3 regions of the Candidatus Clostridium eludens genome follow, and region 3 is predicted to be linked to each of the others. Evidence: riboswitches for the same ligand, from Rfam matches in the RefSeq annotation. Region 3 holds a riboswitch; each other region holds the start of a gene.
What was found. Region 3 has a riboswitch for cyclic di-GMP ahead of ACJDU8_RS11875 (cell wall-binding repeat-containing protein). Riboswitches for the same ligand answer to the same signal wherever they lie in the genome.

Region 1: it holds a riboswitch for cyclic di-GMP, as region 3 does, so the genes downstream of both, ACJDU8_RS07675 (prepilin peptidase) here and ACJDU8_RS11875 (cell wall-binding repeat-containing protein) in region 3, are expected to answer to the same signal.
Region 2: it holds a riboswitch for cyclic di-GMP, as region 3 does, so the genes downstream of both, ACJDU8_RS01370 (hypothetical protein) here and ACJDU8_RS11875 (cell wall-binding repeat-containing protein) in region 3, are expected to answer to the same signal.

Annotation. Positions count from the first base shown of each region.
Region 1 is NZ_JBJHZX010000009.1:31,147-38,938, forward strand. It holds gene ACJDU8_RS07660 (sensor domain-containing diguanylate cyclase) at 1-245, shown strand, start outside; gene ACJDU8_RS07665 (response regulator) at 381-1,706, opposite strand; gene ACJDU8_RS07670 (sensor domain-containing protein) at 1,709-3,403, opposite strand; cyclic di-GMP riboswitch class II at 3,758-3,844, shown strand; gene ACJDU8_RS07675 (prepilin peptidase) at 3,899-4,651, shown strand; gene ACJDU8_RS07680 (prepilin-type N-terminal cleavage/methylation domain-containing protein) at 4,769-5,287, shown strand; gene ACJDU8_RS07685 (GspE/PulE family protein) at 5,368-7,044, shown strand; gene ACJDU8_RS07690 (type II secretion system F family protein) at 7,093-7,792, shown strand, end outside.
Region 2 is NZ_JBJHZX010000001.1:281,812-289,603, forward strand. It holds gene ACJDU8_RS01345 (TetR/AcrR family transcriptional regulator) at 1-515, shown strand, start outside; gene ACJDU8_RS01350 (HlyD family secretion protein) at 532-1,650, shown strand; gene ACJDU8_RS01355 (ABC transporter ATP-binding protein) at 1,663-2,454, shown strand; gene ACJDU8_RS01360 (ABC transporter permease) at 2,457-3,590, shown strand; gene ACJDU8_RS01365 (3-oxoacyl-[acyl-carrier-protein] synthase III C-terminal domain-containing protein) at 3,687-4,673, opposite strand; gene ACJDU8_RS01370 (hypothetical protein) at 4,733-5,065, opposite strand; cyclic di-GMP riboswitch class I at 5,171-5,260, opposite strand; gene ACJDU8_RS01375 (glycyl-radical enzyme activating protein) at 5,508-6,413, opposite strand; gene ACJDU8_RS01380 (glycyl radical protein) at 6,483-7,792, opposite strand, start outside.
Region 3 is NZ_JBJHZX010000016.1:51,250-59,041, reverse strand. It holds gene ACJDU8_RS11910 (hypothetical protein) at 1-104, opposite strand, end outside; gene ACJDU8_RS11905 (hypothetical protein) at 286-573, shown strand; gene ACJDU8_RS11900 (FAD-dependent thymidylate synthase) at 577-849, opposite strand; gene ACJDU8_RS11895 (GrpB family protein) at 1,260-1,775, opposite strand; gene ACJDU8_RS11890 (nucleotidyltransferase family protein) at 1,872-2,474, opposite strand; gene ACJDU8_RS11885 (cytidine deaminase family protein) at 2,847-3,257, opposite strand; gene ACJDU8_RS11880 (cell wall-binding repeat-containing protein) at 3,589-5,004, opposite strand; gene ACJDU8_RS11875 (cell wall-binding repeat-containing protein) at 5,029-6,420, opposite strand; cyclic di-GMP riboswitch class II at 6,831-6,914, opposite strand; gene ACJDU8_RS11870 (hypothetical protein) at 7,726-7,792, shown strand, end outside.

The DNA of each region.
Region 1 (7,792 bases), on a different contig from region 3:
TAAATAATACGGAATTGGAAAATGCATATAATGTTGCTGAAAAAATAAGAAAAACAATAAGTGATACTATATTTGAATATGGTGATACAAATGTTCGAATAACTTCAAGTTTCGGACTATATTCTATTGAAGATGAAAAATTGGATGTTGAAAATATCTTGATTAAAGTAGATAAGAACTTATATGAAGCAAAGCGAAAAGGCAGAAACAGAACTGTAAAAGGTGAGGGTATAGAGACTAAATAAATGGTATTTATAATTTATATGTATGTATAAAAAGCTGTAATGTAAATTACTGCTTTTTATTTTAATTAAACAGTTTTATGCTTTGTAAAAATTTACAGATGCTCACGAAACTATTTATATGAATTTTTTTTAAAACTATAAGAACTTTTCTAAAATATTTTTCATTATATATATATCAAAAGGTTTTGAAATGTAGTCATCCATACCTTCTTCAATACACATTTCTCTATCCCCAAGCATAGCATATGCAGTCATTGCAATTATAGGTAAGTGATCTTTTTTATAGATTTCGTTCTTTCTAATTATCTTTGTAGTTTCAAGTCCATTTAATTCAGGCATTTGTATGTCCATAAGTATCAAATCTACATGTTTGCTTCTTAAAATTTCCAATGCTTGTTTTCCAGTATATGCCCATAAAAAATTATATCCCAATTTTTTTAATATACTACATGCTATTTTCATATTTATTTCATTGTCTTCCACTATTAAGATAGTTTTACATGCAACTTCCGAGTATTTTGTATTTTCTAAATTAATATTAGCTTCACTTAAGGTTTTATTGAAATCCAGTAGGAATTCTGCTGTGAAATTAAATGTACTTCCCTCATTGTCTTTACTTTCAAACCATATATCACCATTCATAATCTTTACAAGTTCCTTTGATATTGAAAGTCCAAGACCTGTACCGGCATAATATTTGTTATATGATACATCTTGTTGAAAGAATTTTTTGAAAATTTGCTCCTTAACTTCTTCTTTTATTCCAATACCTGTATCTTTTATAGAAAACTTAAGAATCACTTTTTCGTTTATCTGAGATACCTTTTTAACTTTAAAAATTATACTGCCCTTATTTGTAAACTTAAGAGCATTATTGAATAGATTTATGAGCACTTGTTTTAATTTTATCTGATCTCCGATTATTTCAAAAGGGAGTAGAGGATCTATGAAATAGGTGAATTCCAGATTTTTATTTGCACAGGCAAATGAAAGCTCTTTTATAAAAACATCAATCATATTTTTTAAGTTGAAAACCTTCATATAAAGTTCAATTTTTCCTGATTCTATTTTAGATATATCCAAAATATTATTTATTATATCCAATAGATGCTTTGATGAATCTTTTAATATTTCTAAATGCATTTTTGCATCTTCCTTTAATTCCATTAGCTCAAGTAAGTCAATGGCTCCTATGATACCATTTAGTGGAGTTCTGATTTCATGACTCATGTTAGCCAGGAATTGGCTTTTGGCCTTATTTGCATTTTCCGCCTCCACTCTAGCATTTTCTGCTTCTATCTTGGCTTTTTCTAATTCCATATAGTTGCTTCTTAATTCTTCTTCTGCAGCAGCCAGTTCTTCATATATAGTGGAAAGCTCTTCATATTTTTCTTTTAATTCTTGTTCCTTTTTAATAGTAATCTTATTTTTTGTATTATCGTTGTTCATTAAATTATCCAAATTTACACTCCTCCAAATTTATTTTTTTTCATCAAAATGTTTTCAATCTCATTTAAAGACAAAGGTTTACTGAAGTAATATCCCTGGATTATATTACAGCCTATGCCAAGAAGTGAATCTAGCTGTTTTTTTGTTTCTACTCCTTCTGCAATAATTTTATAATCCAATGATTTGCATAAGCTTATAATAGATTTTATTACAGCTTTATTCTTCTTACTTTCAATGTTATCAATAAAGGATTTATCAATTTTTAATGTATTAACTGGCAGAGTAGTTAAATAGTTTAAGGAAGAATATCCCGTACCAAAATCATCTATGGCAACCTTAACTCCTTTTTCTAAGAGTTGGTTTAGAGCTTTAATTTTACAGGTAAATAAATCTATCAGTGTACCTTCTGTTATCTCAATTTCAAGTAAGGAAGGTGAAATCTTGTTTTTCTCATATATACTGATGAGTTTGCTCACAAAATCACTTTTTTTCAACTGAATAGGAGAAATATTTACTGATATGGTTTTAAATTCATAATTCTTCAATTGTAATTGGCGAATTACCTTGCATACTGAATTTAAAACCCATTCACCTATTTCTACAATACTTCCTGTGCTTTCTGATATTGGTATGAATTCCGCAGGGGAAACAGATCCAAGTCTACTGTTTTGCCACCTTAACAGGGATTCAAATCCTATTACTTTATTTTTTGTAGCATCTATTTGTGGCTGATAGAGTATATAGAATTCATCATTTTCAACTGCGGTTTTAAGCTCCTGTTCAATAACGAGTTTTCTGCAATATGAATGAAACAATTCTCGCTGAAAAAAAGTAACAGTGTTTTTACCATTGATTTTTGATTGAAATATGGCCAGATCTGCATATTTATACAATTCTGTTACATCATTACTGTCATTTGGAAATATAGTAATACCCATGCTTGCAGTTATATATATTTGTTTTTCTTTAACTTCAAAAGGTTCTTTAAGATAATTGATTATTTTAATACAAAGTTTTTTTAATTCTTTATAGGAAGTAAACTTATTGATGAGTATTATAAATTCATCGCCTCCCAGGCGGTATAGGGTTCCAGAATCTTTTATACACATGGTCACTAGCTGTGAGAAAATTACCAATAATAGATCTCCGTAGTCATGACCAAAAGTGTCGTTAATTAATTTAAAATCATCAATATCTATAAATATTAGTGCACCATTTTCATAATTGCTTAAGGCTGTTTTAAGGGTATTTTTAAATAAGATTCTATTAGGAAGTCCTGTTAAAGAATCATAATAGGCAGAATGATTAATATAGTCCTCCAGCCTTTTCTCTTCTGTAATATCACTTATTGAGCCGGATAATAAGAACATTTTATGGTCAGAATTTTTAGTAGCCGCACCTTTAACAAGTAATGATTTAATATGATTTTCCTTAGTTAAAATTCTAAATTCACTTCTATAGCTTACTGTATTGCCCTTAATAAAAAAAGTTAAATCATTTTTGGCGCTGAGCTTATCTTCTTCAACAACAGTTTTCTCCATAAAATCAAATAAGCTTTTAAAATATTCTACACTGTATCCTGTCATATGAACAAAATTTTCAGAAAAAAACATATGGTACTTTTTTAAATTCCATTCCCAAAGTACTATGTTGGCTCCATTTAAAGCCCTTGTATACATTTGTTCCCTGTTTTTATCATAAATCCTCATAGTAACCTCCTGGTTTATAAAATCTAAAGGTTAGTATATTAAATGTTAAGTTTAAATTAAATTTAGGATTAAAGTGTTAAAAATAATTTTTTAATTAGTTAATATAATAGAAATTGAGGTTGTTTTCAAGTAATTAATGTAAGTTATTTTATAGAAATTAATTGAAGTTTACCTGTAGAAATTTGAGTAGATTTAAATAAATATTATAAAAATACTGTATAATAAAATGTCATATTTTGCAACCATAATTTTAGATTTCCAGGTATATTTTGAATTAAATATTTTGAATAATTTGTAAACAATTTATTAACTAAAACTTGTTGAAATTAAGAAAATTTTATGGTAGGATTAAACAAATGATAGGGAAGCGATGAAATACACACTTTAATCTGGGCATCCTTGTGTGTGTTGGAGTTAGTGATGCAACCGGCCCTGTATTCATAAATAATTTTTATGAATACAGGGTTTTGTTTTTTAAAAAATGGAGAGTAAATTATGGTTATTTATTATGGTGTTGTTATTTTTATTTTGGGAACTATAATGGGAAGTTTTTTGAATGTGTGCATATACAGAATACCAAAAGGTGAATCTGTTGTTTATCCACCCTCCCATTGTACAAATTGCAATAAGGAAATTAAAGCTTATGATTTAATTCCTGTAATAAGTTACATAATTTTAAGGGGAAAATGTAGACATTGTGAAAAAAAAATATCCTTAAGGTATCCTATGTTGGAATTTATAACAGGTTTGTTGTATTTGCTTACTTATATTAAGTTTGGAATAGGGGTAAATCTTATAAAATATATAGTATTTATAAGTATTATGATTGTGGTGGGAATGATAGATTTTGATACTACAGATGTCTATTTTAAGACTACAGGAACAGGTATTATTGCAGGCATAATATTTTTAGGAATATATCTTTACATGGGACTGCCTATAAAAACCTATATTTATGGAGGTATGTTAGGAGGAGGACTTTTAACATTAATTATCCTTATAACAAAAGGAGGTATGGGCTGGGGAGATGCAGAGATTTCACTGGTATGTGGTTTGTTTTTAGGACTTAAGTATACAGTATTGATGATATTTTTAGCCCTTGTTATAGGAGCGGTGGTAGGGGTAGCACTTATTTTGTCAGGGAAGAAGTCAAAAAAAGATTATATTCCCTTTGGTCCATTTATTGTTATAGCTTCTGTGGTTACAGTGTTTTTTGGACAAAGTATTTTAAATTGGTACTTATTTTAGATATTAAAAGATGTTTTATTAGGAGGTGATGGAAAAATACATAATTAACAACTTGCCATGCTTGAATCTACACAGAAAATCTGCTGTTTAATTTTAATGAAGAAAGGATGGAGTTTTATGGAAATGATAAAAAAGAAAAAAGGTTTCACGCTTATTGAACTTATGATAGTTCTTGCTATTATTGCTATACTGGCTGTGGTATTGATACCTAAATCACAAATATTTAAGAACAATTCTAAAAATGCAGGGGTAATTACCAATGTAAATACCGTAAGAGCATATTTGGAAACGAAAGTTACTAATACTAGCGGAATAAATGCTTATTTAACTACTGCAGATTTAACATCGGCATTTGCTGGTGCTTTTAACACAGGTAGTAGTTCAACTGACAAATTGATTAATCCATTTACTAATATAAGTGGAGCTGGTATAGGTTATGCATATGAAATTATATCTGCACCTACTACTGATTCGTCTATTAGTAGTGCTACTACTGAAGCAAATGTGAAAGCTGACGCAGGATCGTCGTTTACTGGCAAAAAGGGTGAAGTTATTGTGGTTGTGTATAGTAATGGTTATGGGGTAGTAGGAATAGACAGTGGTGAAAGTGCAACACAAGCATTTATAGTCCAATAGGAAAAAGTATAAAGAACATGATTTTCCATGTTCTTTATATAATTGTGATACAGTTTTATTGAATAGAAAGGAGTAGATTCATGTCAAAAGTAAAAAAACGTTTGGGAGAAATCCTAGTAGATGCAGGAGTTATAACGGAAAAAATACTACAAAGAGCCCTTATTTTACAGAAAGACACAGGTGAAAAGCTTGGTGAAATACTTGTAAGTAAGGGCTTTATTACTAATGAGCAGATAGTACATGCCATAAAACAGCAGCTGGGAATACCTTTAATAAATTTAGATAATATTAATGTAAGGCAGGATATTATAGATATTATACCAGTAAGTATTGCAAAGAAATATGAAGCTATTCCTATAGATATTATGAATGGTTTTTTACTCGTAGCTATGAGTGATCCTTTAAATTATTTTGCCATTGAAGATATAAAAATAGCAACAGGGTATAATGTTAAAACTGCCATAGCATTGAAAAGCAGTATACTTGATAATATTGAAAAATACTATGGAAAAAGCAAGGCACAGGAAGCAGCACAAAACTACAAAAAGAACTTTTCAGGCAGAAAGATGGAAACAGAAGAGGAAATAATAGATGAAGCTTCTGCACCAATTATAAAATTTTTAAATACCATAATCGAAAATGCCACTTTATACAATGCTTCGGATATCCATATAGAACCGGATGAAAAGGAAATGAGAGTGAGATTTAGGGTAGATGGTGGTCTTCGAGAGATTATGAGAACGGATATAGACATGCTTTCTCCTGTAACCAGCAGAATAAAGATAATGGCTGGCCTTAATATAGCAGAAAACAGAATACCCCAGGATGGCAAAATTAATTTTAAAGTTAAGGAAAAGGATATAGCCATCAGAACTTCCACAGTTCCAACAGTTTTAGGGGAAAAAATTGTGATGAGATTACTAGATAGGAACAATTTTTCCATAGAACTTGAAAAAATTGGCGTGGAACATAATGGATTGACAAAAATAATGAGGATGATTTCTAATCCATATGGTATAATACTGGTATCAGGGCCCACTGGAAGCGGTAAAACAACAACCCTATATTCTATGCTGAATGTATTAAATGATGTGTCTAAAAATATAATAACCATAGAAGATCCTGTAGAGTATAATTTAAAAGGTATTAATCAAATGCAGGTAAATAATAAAATAGGATTTGATTTTGCCAGCGGTTTAAGAAGTATACTCAGGCAGGATCCGGATATAATACTTGTAGGGGAAATACGGGACAATGAAACTGCAGAAATATCTATAAGGGCGGCACTGACAGGTCATATGGTACTGTCAACTATTCATACAAATAATGCAGTGGGCACTATAGGGAGACTTTTGGATATGGATATAAAGCCTTTTTTAATATCCTCTACACTGGCAGGTGTAGTGGCTCAAAGGCTGGTCAGAAAAGTATGTCCAAATTGCGGTGAAGAGTATGTAAGTGATGAAAGGGAAATGAGACTGCTGGGTATTGATAATCCTGTTAAGCTAAAAAAGGGCAGGGGATGCAGCTTGTGCAATGATACAGGGTATAAGGGAAGAATAGGTATATTTGAAATACTTGAAATAGATAAAGACATTAAAAATCTTATAGACATAAATTCCACTGAAAGTGACATTAAAAAAATGGCTCTGGAAAAGGGTATGAACACCTTAAGAGAATCATGTATGAATAAGGTTTTAAAGGGAACAACTACTGTTGATGAAATGTTAAAGGTTACTTATGGAGATCTTGTTTGATATTTCTAATATTTTTAATATTATAGAGGAGTTTCAGGGAATAAAATTATGAAAAAATTTATATGTAAAGCTTGGAATGATGAATTCGAAATAATAAAAGAGGAAATGGAAGAAGAGAATGTTGACATAGTAATTGACAACCTAAAAAGCAGAGGTTTAAAAATAATATATGTAAAAGAAAAGTTTGATTTATCTCAGTTTGGATTCTTTAATAAAAAGTTTAATGAGGAAATTTTAGCTAACTTTTGTGGACAAACTGCTATGATTTTAAATTCCGGAGTAAATCTCTTAACGGGACTTGAAATAATAGAACAACAAACCAAGAATAAAACTATGAAAAAAGTAATTTTAAGGATGGTTGAAGGTATAAAAAGAGGAAATAATTTAGCTGAATCAATGGAATCTTGTGGAAAGTTCCCTAAATTACTAATTGACATGGTTATGACCGGGGAAATTAGCGGAAATGTGGATACTATACTTTATAACATGGAAAGTTTCTACAAAAGTGAAGCCAGTATAAATAATAAAATCAAAAGTGCTTCTCTATATCCTGCATTGATCTTAGCTGTCGCAGTAAGTATGATGCTCTTTTTTAATTTCTTTGTATTTCCTGAAATAAAAGATTTATTCACAGGTGTAAAGCTTCCGGCTATAACTATAGTTGTACTAGGTATTATGAATTTTTTTAATAATAATTATTTATACATAATTGCAAGTATAATTTTTTTAATAATTATTATTAAGTATA
Region 2 (7,792 bases), on a different contig from region 3:
CAAAAGAAGCCGATGTAGCTGAAGGAACAATATTTAGATATTATAAGACAAAGAAAGATTTACTTATGGGACTTATAATTCCTTTTGCAACAAGATTTATGAGACCCTTTGTACTAGAGTCTGCCATAAAAATAATGGAAAACAGTGAAAACAAAACTATAGATGAAGTACTCAGAGAACTTATAGCTGATAGAATAGACCTTGTGCGAAAAAACCTTCCGTTAATCAAGACCGTACTGGTAGAGGCATCTTACCAACCAGAACTTTTAAATATACTTAAAGAAGAGATAATATCTAAAGCCTTTCCAGTAATAAAAAAATTTATAGGTGATTATGTTGCCAAAAGTGAAATAAGAGATATGGAGCCTTCTTTTATATTAAGAAGTATAATAAGCACCATAGGAGGTTATATATTTTTAAGCAGTGTTTTCCCTGAATATTTCGCTGGAGATGGAGACAAAAAGGAAGTAGATAAATTGGTAGATATTTTACTTAATGGTATTAAGAAAAAATAATAAAGGAGAGAGGCTTGTGAATAATAAATTAAAGAACATGAGACCAGTTATTATTTTTGCTGTAATTTTAATAAGCTTATCAACATTTTTTATCATTAAAAACACCATGGATAAAAATTTTGATGAATTTCAATTCTCCGGTACCGTTGAAGCTGATGAATTAAACGCAACCAGTGAAATATCAGGAAGAATAAAGGATGTTAAAGTGGAAGAAGGTACTAAAGTTAAGATTGGGGACATAGTGGCCATTCTTGATTCGAACGAAAACACAATTAATGTGGATCAGGCAAACACCTCAGTTCAAAATGCAGAAAATGAATTGGGGAAAATTACCGATGGCAGCAGAGCTGAAGATATAAACGCACAAAAAGAGTTAGTTAAACAGAGTGAGGCACTGGTGAATCAGGGTGAAGCTGGGTTAGAAACCGCACAGAACAATCTGGATAATGCCCAAACTAATTACGATTATAGAAAAAAAATATACGACAATGAATTAGTTCTTAATCAAAAAGGCTATGAGTCCAATGAAAATTTCGATACAACAAAAAACAATTTAGACAATGCCCAAACAGCTTTAAATAATGCAAAAAGTGCCCTGACATCTGCAAATGCACAAATAGATAATTATAAGGCTCAGCTGGGAGCCGCTACTGATAAACTTAATCTTTTAGTTAATAGCGCTACAGACAGGGACAAAGCTACAGCCCAATATGGTATTGACCAGGCCCAGCAGAACTTAGATTTATCTAAAATTGCTTTAGATAAAAGCAGCATAAAAGCTGCAGCAGACGGAATTGTTGAAACAGTTAATTTTAAAAAAGGAGAATATGTATCTCAAGGTTCTCCAATTGTAACTCTTCTTGATAGTAATAATATGTATATAAAAATATATGTTCCAGAAAAAATACTTCCATATATAAAGCTTAATAAAGAAGTAAATATGAAGAGCGATTTTATAAAAAATAAGGTGATAAAAGGAAAAATATCTTATATATCACCATCAGCAGAATTTACACCTATGAATATTGTAACCAAGGAAGATAGGACGAAGCTCGTATATGAAGTAAAAATAAAAATACTAGATAATCTTGAAGCTGTGAAATCCGGCATGCTTTTAGATGTTAACCTAAAGTAAAGGAGAATTACTATGGAGTATGCAATTTCCATCAATAATCTTACAAAAAAATTTGGAGATTTTACAGCTGTAGATAACCTTTCTTTCCGCATTCCTAAAGGAAAAATATTTGGTTTCTTAGGCCCAAATGGTTCAGGAAAATCTACTACCATAAGGATGATATGTGGAGTACTGAAGCCTACCTCAGGTGAAGGCTCTGTTTTAGGATATGATCTCCTTAAAGATTCTGAAAAGATAAAGCAAAATATTGGATATATGTCTCAAAAATTCAGCCTTTACGAGGATCTCACTGTAGAAGAAAACTTAAATTTCTATGGCAATATATATATGCTCCCAAAAGAAAGGCTTGAGCTAAGAAAAAAAGAACTTATTGACATGGCCAATCTTAAGGGAAAAGAAAAAAGTCTGGCTGGAACACTTTCTGGGGGATGGAAACAGAGACTAGCCCTTGGATGTTCTCTAATACACAATCCCAGCCTATTGATTCTTGATGAACCCACTGCAGGAGTAGACCCAGTATCAAGAAGAGAGTTCTGGTATACAATAAGTACTCTGGTATCAGATGGAATTACTGTACTTGTGACTACCCATTACATGGATGAGGCATCTATTTGTGATATAATTGGTTTTATATTTAACAGCAAGCTGATAATAATAGATTCCCCTGAAAATCTATACAAAAAAAATGGTACGGAAAATCTTGAGGATATATTCATTAAATATGTTAAAGAGCTTTCAAATAGAGAAGTAGTATCTTCCTTTAATGAATTGAAACAAATAAGAAATGAAAAGGGAGGTGTTTAAAAGTGAAGCTCAAAAGATTACTTACAGTTACAAAGAAGGAATTTATTCACATAAAAAGAGATAAACCGAGCCTGGTTATAGCTCTTGTGATGCCCATAATGATGCTGCTTTTATTTGGATTTGCAGCAAATACAGATGTAAATGACGTGAACCTGATGGTGTACGACGGCAGCAAAACTGTAGAAAGCAGACAACTTGTAAATGCATTTATAAACTCATACTATTTTAAACTTTACGGCTCAGCTGATTCCCCTAATGAAGTAGAGAAGTATATTGACATGGGAAAAGTAAAAGTAGGAATTGTAATACCACCTGACTATGCGAGAACATTGGATAGGAATGAAACGGCAAAAGTTCAGGTTCTAGTGGATGGTTCTGACCCCACTATAGCAAGAACTGCCATGTCTTACTCCATGCTTATAGGAAATAACTATTCAGCTAAAATGCAGGAGGTGGAAGTCAAAAAATCAGGACGTAATATGTCCTCAAGCATAGGGACAAGCATAAAGCCTCTTGTACTATACAATCCTACATTGGAAAGCAGTAAGTTTAATGTACCCGGTGTTATGGGACTCATCCTTCAAAATATTACTGTTATATTAACTTCTTTTGCAATGGTAAGGGAAAGAGAGAAGGGAACCATGGAGCAGCTTATTATGACACCCATTAGTTCCTTTGAACTTGTAGTGGGAAAATTGATACCCTACACAATAATTGGCTTTCTCAATATGATAACTGTATTGATTCTTGGAAATTTATTATTTGGTATAGTGGTAAAGGGAAGTGTGGCACTTTTTATAACACTTGGAACTTTATTTCTCATATGCTCCCTGGCTATAGGTATGCTTATCTCCACTGTGGCCAAAACCCAGCTGCAGGCAATGCAGGCTTCTCTAGCACTTTTACTCCCCAGTGTACTTCTGTCAGGATTTATGTTCCCAAGAGAGGCCATGCCTAAAATAATCTATCTTATAAGCTGTGCTTTGCCGCTAACCTATTTTCTGCAAATTCTAAGAGCAATAATAGTAAAAGGCGTAGGTGTATCATATATTATAGGTCCTATATTATCCTTAAGTATATCAATTGTTATTATTGTAGGCTTAACAATGGTTAAATTCAGCAAAACATTGGACTAATATCAAATTTTTCTAAGGTTCAGATGAAGAAAGACATTCCTTATGAGCAAACTCCACCTGAGCCTTAGAATAGCTTGATCAAAATTTTTGAATGCCTTAATATTTATAAAGCATTACTATACTTTCAGATCCTGTGCCAATAGTCCAAAATACTATATAATCTCCTCTTTTAACTTTGCCTTGTTCTATAGCTTCATATAATGCTATAAAAGGACTGCTTGTACTAGTATATCCATACTTATCACCTATATAAATACTCTTGTCTTCATCTATGTCCATAAGTTCTCTTATAGTCTTTATATTTACAAATGCAAACTGTGAAAAACAAAACATACTAACATTATCTTTGGTTAACCCTTTCTGGTTTAACATGCTGGTTATAATGTCCACGGCAGGGTAAACGCAAGCCCCTCCATCAAATGGAATCCACTTCAAATAAAATTCATCTACATCTCGTGATTTAAAGAAACTGGAAAATCCTGAACTTGGACACATAGCATTCTCACTCTCTTCTGTATTTATATAATACTCTGTATCCAATACCCCGCAATCCTCACTTACCTTCTCCAAAACTATTGCACAAGCAGCATGTCCATAATTACCATAACAAAGTTCATTATTGGGATCAAGTAAAGAATTCAAATCATCACAACCAACAATTAGAGCTTTTTTTGCTCGATTTGATGTCATCAAATAATTTGAGGCACATTCTAAAGCAACAGTCATACCAGCACAATTAGCATTCATATCAAAACACATTACATTTCTTCCCGCATTTAACTCCTTATGTAACAAAATTGCCATAGATGGTGAAATATATTCCGATAATATAGAAGAATATATTATTATGTCTATATCATTACCTGTGAAGTTGGCCTTAGCTAATGCAGATTTTGATACTTTTAACGCTAAAGATAGAGTTGTCTCATTATCATCAAACATAAATCTTTTATCTCTACCCATTATATCTATTAACAAATGCTCTACGTTTTTGCCTTGCTTCTCAAAGTGCTTTAAATAAAAATCATTTGAAACAACCTTAGAACCATGACAAATATCAATACAACTTAATTTTACGCCCATTGTTAGCCTCCTTGAATAATAAATGATAAAATTCAATCTAAACCTTCATATGTAAGTTGTTAAATTACTTCAACATTAAGCCCTACATTTCTACCTATTCTTGTTAACTGCATTTTTAAAGTTGCATTATTTCCCGCTTTCATTATAACTTTCTTAAAATTTAAATCTTTATACATTTTAAAACAACTTTCCAGCATTGGCACCATATCTCGAGTAGAAACTTTTAATTCTTGGGAATCAAAACACAAAATATAATCAGCAGTTTGTATAGTTGATACTATTTTTTTAAATTCCTCAATGAAACTCTTAGCATCACTTGCTTCATACATACCCCATATTTTTACATTGAACTCTTTTTTGGCCTTATTCAAAGCCATCTCATGTTTTTTCATATCTTTAATACACCTATCCTTTCATTTATTTAAAAATTAAAAGGTGCCTATATAGCTATAGGCACCAAAATGTAAACATAATATATTAATTCTTATAATTATAATTTTGGCAACCTGGCAATCATAGAAAAATAAATTTTCTTTAGACCCATAGCTTTGCGACCTTACCTTTCGATAAGTGTGCCATTGTCAATATATATTTATTCATAATTTTACATCTAAATTTTACAATTTTCAAGAATAATATATAAAGTTTACCTTAATTTTTCATTTTTTGTAGATTTGTAAAAAGAAATATTAGAAGTGGCAAGCAATTTTCTCAAGATATTATCTGTATGCATATTATAAATTTTTTTATTCCAATGGGGTAATTAGCTAATACTGCCATATTATTCACTGTGAGAGATAAGCACTACTGCACACCCAAATAACTTCTTTAATCCTACTTATAACTTACTACCTCAACACCCTCATTTTTAACTATTTTATATAACTCTCTTAAGTCTTCCTTCGATGGAGTTTTAAACTGTTTGGAGGGCTTTTTTAACCCAAGGACTTCATATTTACTATTTCCAAATAAGTGATATGGTAATAGCTCTAACTTTGATTTATCTATATTAACTTTAACAAATTTAGCAGTTTTTCTAATATTCTCTATACTTGAATTTACTCCATCAATTACTGGTATGCGAACTACCACAGGTACTTTTAATTCTTTAAGTCTTGATATATTCTCTAATATCCTTCCATTGCCAACTCCTGTATGGAATCTATGTTTATCATTATCCATATGCTTTATATCTATAAATATTAAATTTAATTTTTCCAATATATCTTTCACGTTGTCAAATTGAAAGTAGCCAGAAGTTTCAATAGCTAAATCTACAGATTTATCATAGAGTTTATTTACAAGTTCTCTCAACATGTCTATTTGCAGGGTTGCTTCACCTCCAGAAAAGGTAACTCCACCCTTTGAATATCTATAAAATACTCTTTGTTTTTCTATTACTTTTAATATCTGTTCACTATTATAGTGATAAATCAAATTTTTTCTACTATTAGTTGGACATACCTCTGTGCAAAGTCCGCAAGATTTGCATTTTTTTCGTTGAACAATCTGGTTTAAATTTATACTTACTCCATGTGGACATACTTGAACACACCTTCCACATCCTATGCAGGTCTTTTCATGGTATGCAATCTTGTTAGAATCTGTACAACTTTCTGGATTGGAACACCATTGGCATCTAAGAGGACAGCCAGCAAAAAAAATAATCGTTCTGATTCCATTCCCATCATTAACAGAAAAATTCTGAGGTTCCATAAAGTACCCACTTATACTATTCATAAATTCCTCCTTGCTCAAAATGAAATATTAGAAAGGGACACAGCTTAAAACTATGTCTTTATTGTAATTCTAATAATTTTCATGAACTGTTCTTGCAATAATTGCATCTTGCATTGACCTGGATAAATTAACAAATTGTGTACTGTATCCTGCAACTCTAACTAACAAATCTTTATAGTCCTCAGGATTATCTTGAGCTTTAAGCATTGTTTCAGTGGATATGGTATTAAACTGAACATGGAATGCTCCTAGAGAAAAGAAAGCTTGAATCATTGCTCCCAAGTTACTTTGTCCCCTTTTAGTATCTACTAAATTCTCATTCAATCTTAAGTTTAATAGTGTTCCACCAGAATGTACATCCTGATTAATTTTTGCTGCTGAACGCATGACTGCCAATGGGGTAGAGGTATCAGAACCTGCAAATGGTGATACACCTTCAGACAATGGTTCTTTAGCCTTTCTGCCACACGGGGTTGCTCCAACAACTTTTCCTGCTGGCAAATAATTAGAAATCCCCATAAAGGCAGTGATGAAATTATTACCATTAATATCCTTATATTGGTGCCCCGCTTTGTAATAATGATTTGCTATTTTAATAGCAATATCATCAACATAGTCTATATCATTTCCATACTTTGGTGATGCAATAGCTAATTGTCTTAACTCTTCATAACCCTCCCAGTTTGCATTAAGTGCCTTTATCAAAGTTTCCATTGTGGTAACTTTATTTTCAAAAACAAGTTTCTTAATTGCTGCAAGAGAGTTAGCTGTAACCGCAAGGCCTATGCCTGTGAGCACAGGCCCTATGTTGTATTTTGCACCAGCATCAACTAAGTCCTTGCCTTTTATCATACAATCTTCTATACAGGAGGATAAAAATGGTCTTGGAACCATTTCCTTATGAAGTTTCTGTGCTAATAAAGTAGCTATGATCGAGTGTTCAATTAAATTATCAAATTGTTTATAGAAGGCTTTTTCAACCTCCTGATAGGACTCAAAACTCATTGGATCTTTCTCATCTAAACCTATTTTCTCACCATTGATCCTGCTTTTGCCTCTATTTAGTGCAAATTCTAAAGCTGCAGTAAAACTAATATTTACTGCTGAAGTCCATTCACCAGTTTTACGAAAATGTGGTACTACACAGCCACAGTTATTCCAATCTCTAGCATCTTCTGGTTCATAGCCTGCATTTATGAGCATTTGATAACCTGCAGCATCATTATGGATTGCAGGAAATCCAGTACCCTTACTTACTAAATAAGTAACCGCATCTAAAAAACTACTAGGGCAGTCCTGATGAATTCTAACACTTAGACCTGGTTGGTGGGTTTTCACTCTTTCGGTGGCTTTCAAACACATATATGAAAGATCATTTG
Region 3 (7,792 bases):
ATATCACCGGAGCCGTAAATGCTTATTACAGCCTCGCTTTCTATGCTTCCTGGATTAGTTACAGATGTACCTGATATATTTAAGGTTACTATATTATTTTCCACTGCATACTTTAAATGGTCTGCAGTTAAACATTATGGGAAACTGCCTGAAATATCTATAAACCTGCTTAAAATCAATGGCATTTACCACCTGGGCAATATATTTTTTATCAGATTGAAAGCTGAATATGAGATCATTATACCTGCAACTTCATAGTTACTATCATCAATTTTCAAAAGAAATATGGCTTCTAAAATATATAACAGTGAATTAATTCAGCCTTTCGCCTGCAGTGAAAATTCTAAAACTAATACAGGCAGTGGCTCTTTAATACAAAACCTTTTCTGTTATACTAATATTACAGATGTAAAGCAAGCTGTGGATCTTATCTTATCCCAGCCAAAACTTATTCTTAACGGAGAACTTTTAAATGATGAATCAAAGACTGCTATAGCTAACGCTCTAAATATGGGGCTAACTTATGCTGAGAAGCTACACCAGAAAGAAAATAGTAAAATTAAACACAAATAAAGATTAAGAGGAAACTGTAACTACGATAAATAAAATTGGTAAATTTTTCGTTAAATTATCTCTAAAGAACAGAGGTTCTATTACTGTAATTTCATTTTCAAATTTATCTTTTGAATAATTACAATACCTAGTACTCTCTTGACCAAAACTTGCAAGTCTATGTCTTACTAACTCATGGCTTACCCCTCTATCACATATAAATCTAACTGAAATAGAATTATGCTCAATCATTGCTTCATGCCCATTTTCTAATTTTCTATTAACTTTGCAACAAATTTCTTAGCTGAATCATCTGTAATATTGTTTACTTTTTAAATATTTCATTTTCCTTTTCCTCTCTTAAATACAATTTTACAGTATTTGCCTCACAGAAAAGAAAACAGGTATAGCAAATACTATACCTGTAATATATCTATATCAGAAATATGTCAGTTTCGTATCTTCTGTAAGGCATTGTAGGTACAACAAGAAATGCTGGCAATCCAACTATTGTCCTAAATAAATTAATAAATGCTCATTACAGAATTACTATCAAACAGACACCACCTTTTAAATAATATATCATAAGTGTATCTATTTTATATAATATTGTCAACACGAAAACTATAGGGACAATACTTGCTTTACACTTTATACTGATGTGACACAATAAAGTTACACTTGTGACACAAATTAAAAATATTATATTATGTATCTAATACTTCTCTTATAAATGCACCTTTCATTTCAGTATAGTTTTCTCTATCATTGGGAAATTGCTCACAAAGATCAATTTTTAACTGTTCATATTTCATTCTTAAATCTTTATTTGACCTAAGCTTATTTCTAAATTTAATGTAATCATTCCATTCATCTCCACCATAAATATCCACGTGGATATGATGAGTGCGAATATCATTTTTAAAGTCACCACATGAAAAAAACATATGATTTTTATTATCATTAGCTCTCTTATGGATAAATCCTCTACTTTCTAAGGATTTCATAATTTTAAAAACATCTTGAAAATCTTTTACCCCAACTAAAATGTCAATAATAGGTTTCGCTTTGAGATTTCTAATCGCTGTACTTCCAATATGCTGAATATCTACTGCCTTATCTCCAAATATCTCTCTCAGTTCAGAAATAATTTTTTTTGCATTAATCTCCCACTCTATAGAGTATTCTTCTAATACAACTATTCCTCTTTTTAACCCTATCATTTTAACCCTCACAATTTATAAATATCAACTATCTTTGAATAATTTACAGTTACACTACAACTTAAGAAGAACGCGAATTAAATTAGTTCATCTAAACTAACCTTCCCATGGAATAATTTTTAAGTCTGGCCATTTATCTAACCAACTTGACACTTTATTATCATAAATCTGCTTCGTTATCTGTGCTTTATTTGCCCGTACAATTTTTCCAAACAAATCATTTAATCCAAATGGAGCGTATACTTTAAATTCATTATTTTTTTCTTTTCTAACTCCAATCGCTGTAGCAGTAGTAGGCCATGTATTTATAGCGGATTCAAGCGATATATACGGCTCAATTGTATATCCAAAATGATTTTTATACCATAGATGAATCCTAGCTTGATTTTTTATATCCACTTCGATTTCTAAATCTGAATATAGTTCTTTCATTTGAGAAATAATTCTATTTTCAGACTGAAAGTCTAAATTTATATCATCAAAATAAACAAAATCAATATCCTTTATACCATACTCTAGTGGATAATCGGAAAGATAATTCCAAACTGTTTGTGCAATACAACCAGCACCTATATAATAACTGCCTATGTCTAGCCGTTTGGATCGTTCAATTGCTATATTAATAATTTCATTTGACATAATAATGTTTTCTAATGCTTTAAATTGTGCATAAATATCCAAATTATAACCATTTATCATTTGATATTTCTCCCCTACGTCTCATTCACCTCGCTTTAATAATGTACTTGCATATCTTTTATTCTCATAACTATTAGTTGAATTTTTTTGAGATTGATGCCAATCAATATATTGAAAAAACGCTTGTGGTGAATCATCATTTTCTGCCCAATCAGGCATAAATCAAACAATATTTTTCTCTCTGACAATCCGATAAAGGTTTTCTGCGTCTTTTCGCTGAAAATCTCGAATTACTATATGATTTGTTTCTATTCTCATATTGCTCCTCTCCCGCCGTACTGTAAAACGCTCCCTATTTTACAACAAATTACAGTCATGCCACAACTTATGAAGATTACAAACTAATATAACTTTAGATTATACTAACATATCTTAGTCATTAAAGCGATAAGCTCCCCACCAATCAGGAATTAAATATTTTAATCTAACAGTTTTTCTGGTCTTATAATCTATTAATATTTCTATTTCAGAACTATCTTTATCTAACTGCATCATATATTCTCTACACGCTCCGCAAGGTGAACCTACGCTTCCATCTTCTACAATAGCAACCACTTTATCAATTTTACTTTCTCCATGGGTTATCATATTTGCAATTGCATTGCGCTCTGCGCACATTCCAAGGGTTGATGCTGTATCAATACAAACCCCAACATATATATTTCCACTTTTCGTTAGAATTGCACTTGCTACACCACCTGCTTCAATAAAAGGTGAGATTACTCTTGATTTTTGGACTTCTCTTGCTTTTTCATATAATACTTCCCATATATCTTGTTCCATTTTTTATCTCCTAATTTAAAATTTTATACTAAACATACACACCAGAATTAGCACTTATTGTATAAACTATAGATATGATTACACATTTTCAATACTAATACAAGAGTCTTTTTACCTTTTACTTTATACTTCCTATTGCACCTTCAAATTATCCTCCGTAATATTTTTAATGTGTTATTTGCTCCAATTAGTTCAAACACAGCTGCTCTATCATCAACATTTGCCGTAGTTACAATGGCAAATTAGTCCATGTATTTGCAGAACTACTTTTTTGTATTTTCATTAGGAAAGTTTATCCGTATTGGTGATTACATCTTCGAACTCACGTTATTTATTTTTTTAGAGCATTTTCTACATCTGTGCTTATTTCATCAGTACCTCCGAGAATATATATATTTAAATACTTGCTATTATCTATATATGTTTTTGAATCTTTAATATTATTATTGGTAAGTATTATAGGAGCACTATATTTTGCCGCTAACGAACTTGCGCATACGGCATCCTTAAAATCCGAACCCGCAGCAAATATTACTGTGGTGCCATATTCAGAATCAAAACTCTTGCATATGCTTAATGAAGTTGCATATCTGTCTGCTCCGCTTATTCTGGTAACATTACTGGAATAATTGTTTAATGTATTAAAGATATTATCAGAGATTACTCCTGTTCCACCAACTACATATATGGCTGAAGGTTTTATTTTTATTAATTGGTGTATTGTTTGCGGAGGAAGAGTATCTTTTTGAGTTACTAATATAGGATACTGCTTTATGGCAGCTACTGCTCCGGCACTAAGAGCATCAGGAAAATCTTCTCCACTAGCTAAAAATACAGGAGTCCCTTTTGGTATATTAAGGTTGTTGTTTACTTGTTCACAGGTATCGTATCTATCTAATCCGCCGATCCGAATTACATTATATGCCAATTTCTTAAATTTATTTTCTATATCTGTACTTATAGCACCTTCTCTGCCCAAAATATATACCGTACCATTCTTATTGAGCTTACTTGTAATAAAACTATATACAGCTGAATCACTCTTTGTATTCAATAACAATATAGGAGCATTCAGTTCTGCTGCTAATACCGATCCAGAGAGAGAATCTGCAAATATAGTTCCAGATGCTATAACTACGTTTTTAAGAGTTATTACTTTGTTCACTTCGTTCTTCTGCACAGGAAAAAATTCATTTGCAATATCTATCATGGTTGTAAATCTCTTGTGCTGATACCTACCTGTGTTAGTAGTTGTTACAGTAGTTCCATCCGATAATACAGTGCCATCCTGAAGCTTTTTATACAGAGTTTTATCATTTGCAACAAACATAGCAGAAGATGGAGTTAAAGGTGTACTAGAAGTATCTGTAGTATGGTATTCATATACATATGCATAATAATGTACTGCTGGATATGTGGTGAATGGTATCATTGTATAAAATTGATAAAATGATATAATACGGGTGGTAGCATCTTGTAAATAATATATTTTTGTTTTGTCAGGTATAAATGTAGTTGTCGCCTTTCCTTTGGTTGTAAAACCACCTCTAAAAATTATATCCTGTGCGTTTTGTGGAAGAGCCACAGCTGCAGCCTTAAGCTGTGTGTAGGTCACAATGGCTCCTGGTGTAATTGCTTGAGTGCCTGTAGTTGCTGCATATGTACTTAAAGGAGTTATTACAGTCATAGTACTAATTACAATACACATGCATAACACACTAATCATTTTTAAATTAATATTTTTCACTATAACACCTCTTTCATTTTTTATTTATTGGACAAGAGCTTTTTCCGTATCTGTACTTATTGTTTTAGCATCGCCTAAAATGAGAATATTTGAATATTTACTGCCGTCCAAATATTGCTTTACTTTTGTAGTATTGCCATCCACTAGGAGTATTGGAGCATTATACATTGCTGCTGCCAAACTTCCAGCTAAGGCATATTTGAAATCCGTACCTGTTGTTACAGCTATATTATAGTCTCCTATATTGAAATATTTGCACACATTGATAGAAGTTTCATATCTGTCAGTTCCACTTATTCTTGTAATATTATTTGAGTATTTCTTAAGCTTGCTAATAACATTATCAGATATAACACCGGCTCCTCCTATGACATAAATTTGAGAAGGTGAGGTTCGTGAAAGTAGTCTTGATGTCTGGTCCGGCAGAGTGTCTTTCATGGTTAAATATATAGGATAGTTTTTAATTACTGATATACTGCTAATACTCAGCGCATCAGGGAAATTCTCTCCGCTTGCTATAATCACTGGATTTCCTCCTGAAACAGGAAATTGATTATTAATAGCTTCACAGGTGTCATATCTCGTATCTCCACCCAGTCTTATAGTTCTATAGCCTTTTAGTTTGAAATACCATTCTGTATTATCACTCACTGCGCCAGTACCCCCTAGTATATAGATTGCTCCATTAGGATCTAACTGCCTTGTAATATATGAGGTGGCTGAAGTATCATTTTCCGAATTTATAAATATTATAGGAGCCTGAAGCTTTGAAGCCATTAATATGCTTGATAATGAATCCGCAAAGGTTACCCCGGCTGTAAGTATTATATTTTGAAGTTTACCACTGCTTGGATTACTCAATTTTGCTATATCTTCGATTGAAGATAATCTCTTTGTTTGATATCGTGAATTTGTTTTAGCACTGTTTGAAAATAATGTACCACCTGTTACTTTTTTATACGTATCCCCATTATTTACCATGATAGAAAATTGTCGAGCAGCGGATAGTGTGTGACTATCATATGTACGCATATACCCATTATATATTACTTCAGGATATGATTGTCCAATATTAACACTGGAGAATTTATAATAGTACACTGGCACTTCATCATCTGCCATATCCGTTATATAATAAATCTTGGTGTAATCTGGTGTGAAGGAGGAATGATTCGTATTTTTAGAAGTGGTGCCTCCATTTATTATTTCATCTATACCGTTTTGAGGCATAGCTATAGACGTAGATACTAATTCCTTAAGAGTTAGATTGTTTATAGTGCTGGCATCGGTTGTTGTATTGGTAGTTGTAATTGTATTAGTTATAGTACTGGCAGTAGCTGAGGTGATAGTTAAATGATTTATTACTATGGATGTCAAACATATTATTGTTGCTAACTTCATTAATTTATTTTTCATTGTGTGCATCTCCTAAAATAATAATTGGTAATATTAAGATAAGAATATTATACTATATTAACGTAAGTTCGAAAATTTAATTATAGTCCATGGATAAATTTTTCTATAAAAAATGCAAAAATATACTCCTATAGCCGCATGGTTATATCTTCCATTTATATTAAAGCAATGCACTTATCCATCTTTAAAGATGGTCTCTATCACCAAACAATTTTTCAAACAAATTCTTTGTTACATTCTGAATTATCATTGAGTTTAAAATTTTTTAACAAGTAGCATTCCCCCCTTATTCTCCTTTTATGTGTTCCTCACTGTGCTTACCTAGAATAGATAAAGCTTTTTAAGACTTAATATCATTTGTATATCCATCTTAAATAATAAAACCAATTAAAGCTAATCAAAAACAATTAGTTTCAATTGGTTGGTTGCATCACTAACTCCAAATTCTCAAGATGCCCAAATAAATAGAATTCTTCACAGTTCCCAGTCCTTTGTATTTTGTTAATGTTTTTTATATATTATTGTAATTTTATGTCTATATATGCGTGTATTATCATTATAGTATGAAAAAATCAATATCTCATCCCACTTTTTAACATAAAAATCAAATGTGTTGATTGAGAATTTCTATCTTCCCATCAACGCATTTAATTTCCTTCATTTCAATGTTTTAACTTCTTAACATCTTCTACACTTAGTCCAGTCTTGATTGATATAGTTTCTACATCTAATAAATTTTTCGCTATTTCTATAGCTTTTTTATTTTCGTCCTCTTCATTTGAAGTCTATTCTCTTTCAAATTCTTTTTTCTAATTTATTAAATTTCGGAACTTCTTTACATTATATCCTAAATTCTATCCCTTTTCACTATATTTTAGGGATATTCTATTATATATAACCTCTCTACTCTTATCCTATTCTTCAGCAATAAAAACAAAATACATTGCTTTCAGAACTCTACCTTCTTCTACCAAAGTATTTAATATCCTATAAAAATGCAATAATTAGCATAGTACTAAAATTGTACATTAAAATTTAACATTATTCGAATTAAATTACCATGATTTTCATAAACTATATAAATTATATAACGATAATCAAGTAAATAAGATATAAACAAGGATGGGGAATTTGATTAGGAATTAAAATAGTGATATTTATACAAGGATGGTGTATTCCTTGGAGGTGGCAATATGTGCAGAAATCCATAATGTGTTTAGAAAAATAGTTTCTTTGCTAACTAGACATTACTCATAAGAAAAAACAATCAAGAACAAAACTAATAAAATTAGAGGAGGAGTACTAATGAACACAATATATGGTACTGGAAACACAAGTGATTTGTATAGTTTATATACTCAAAACAGCATTC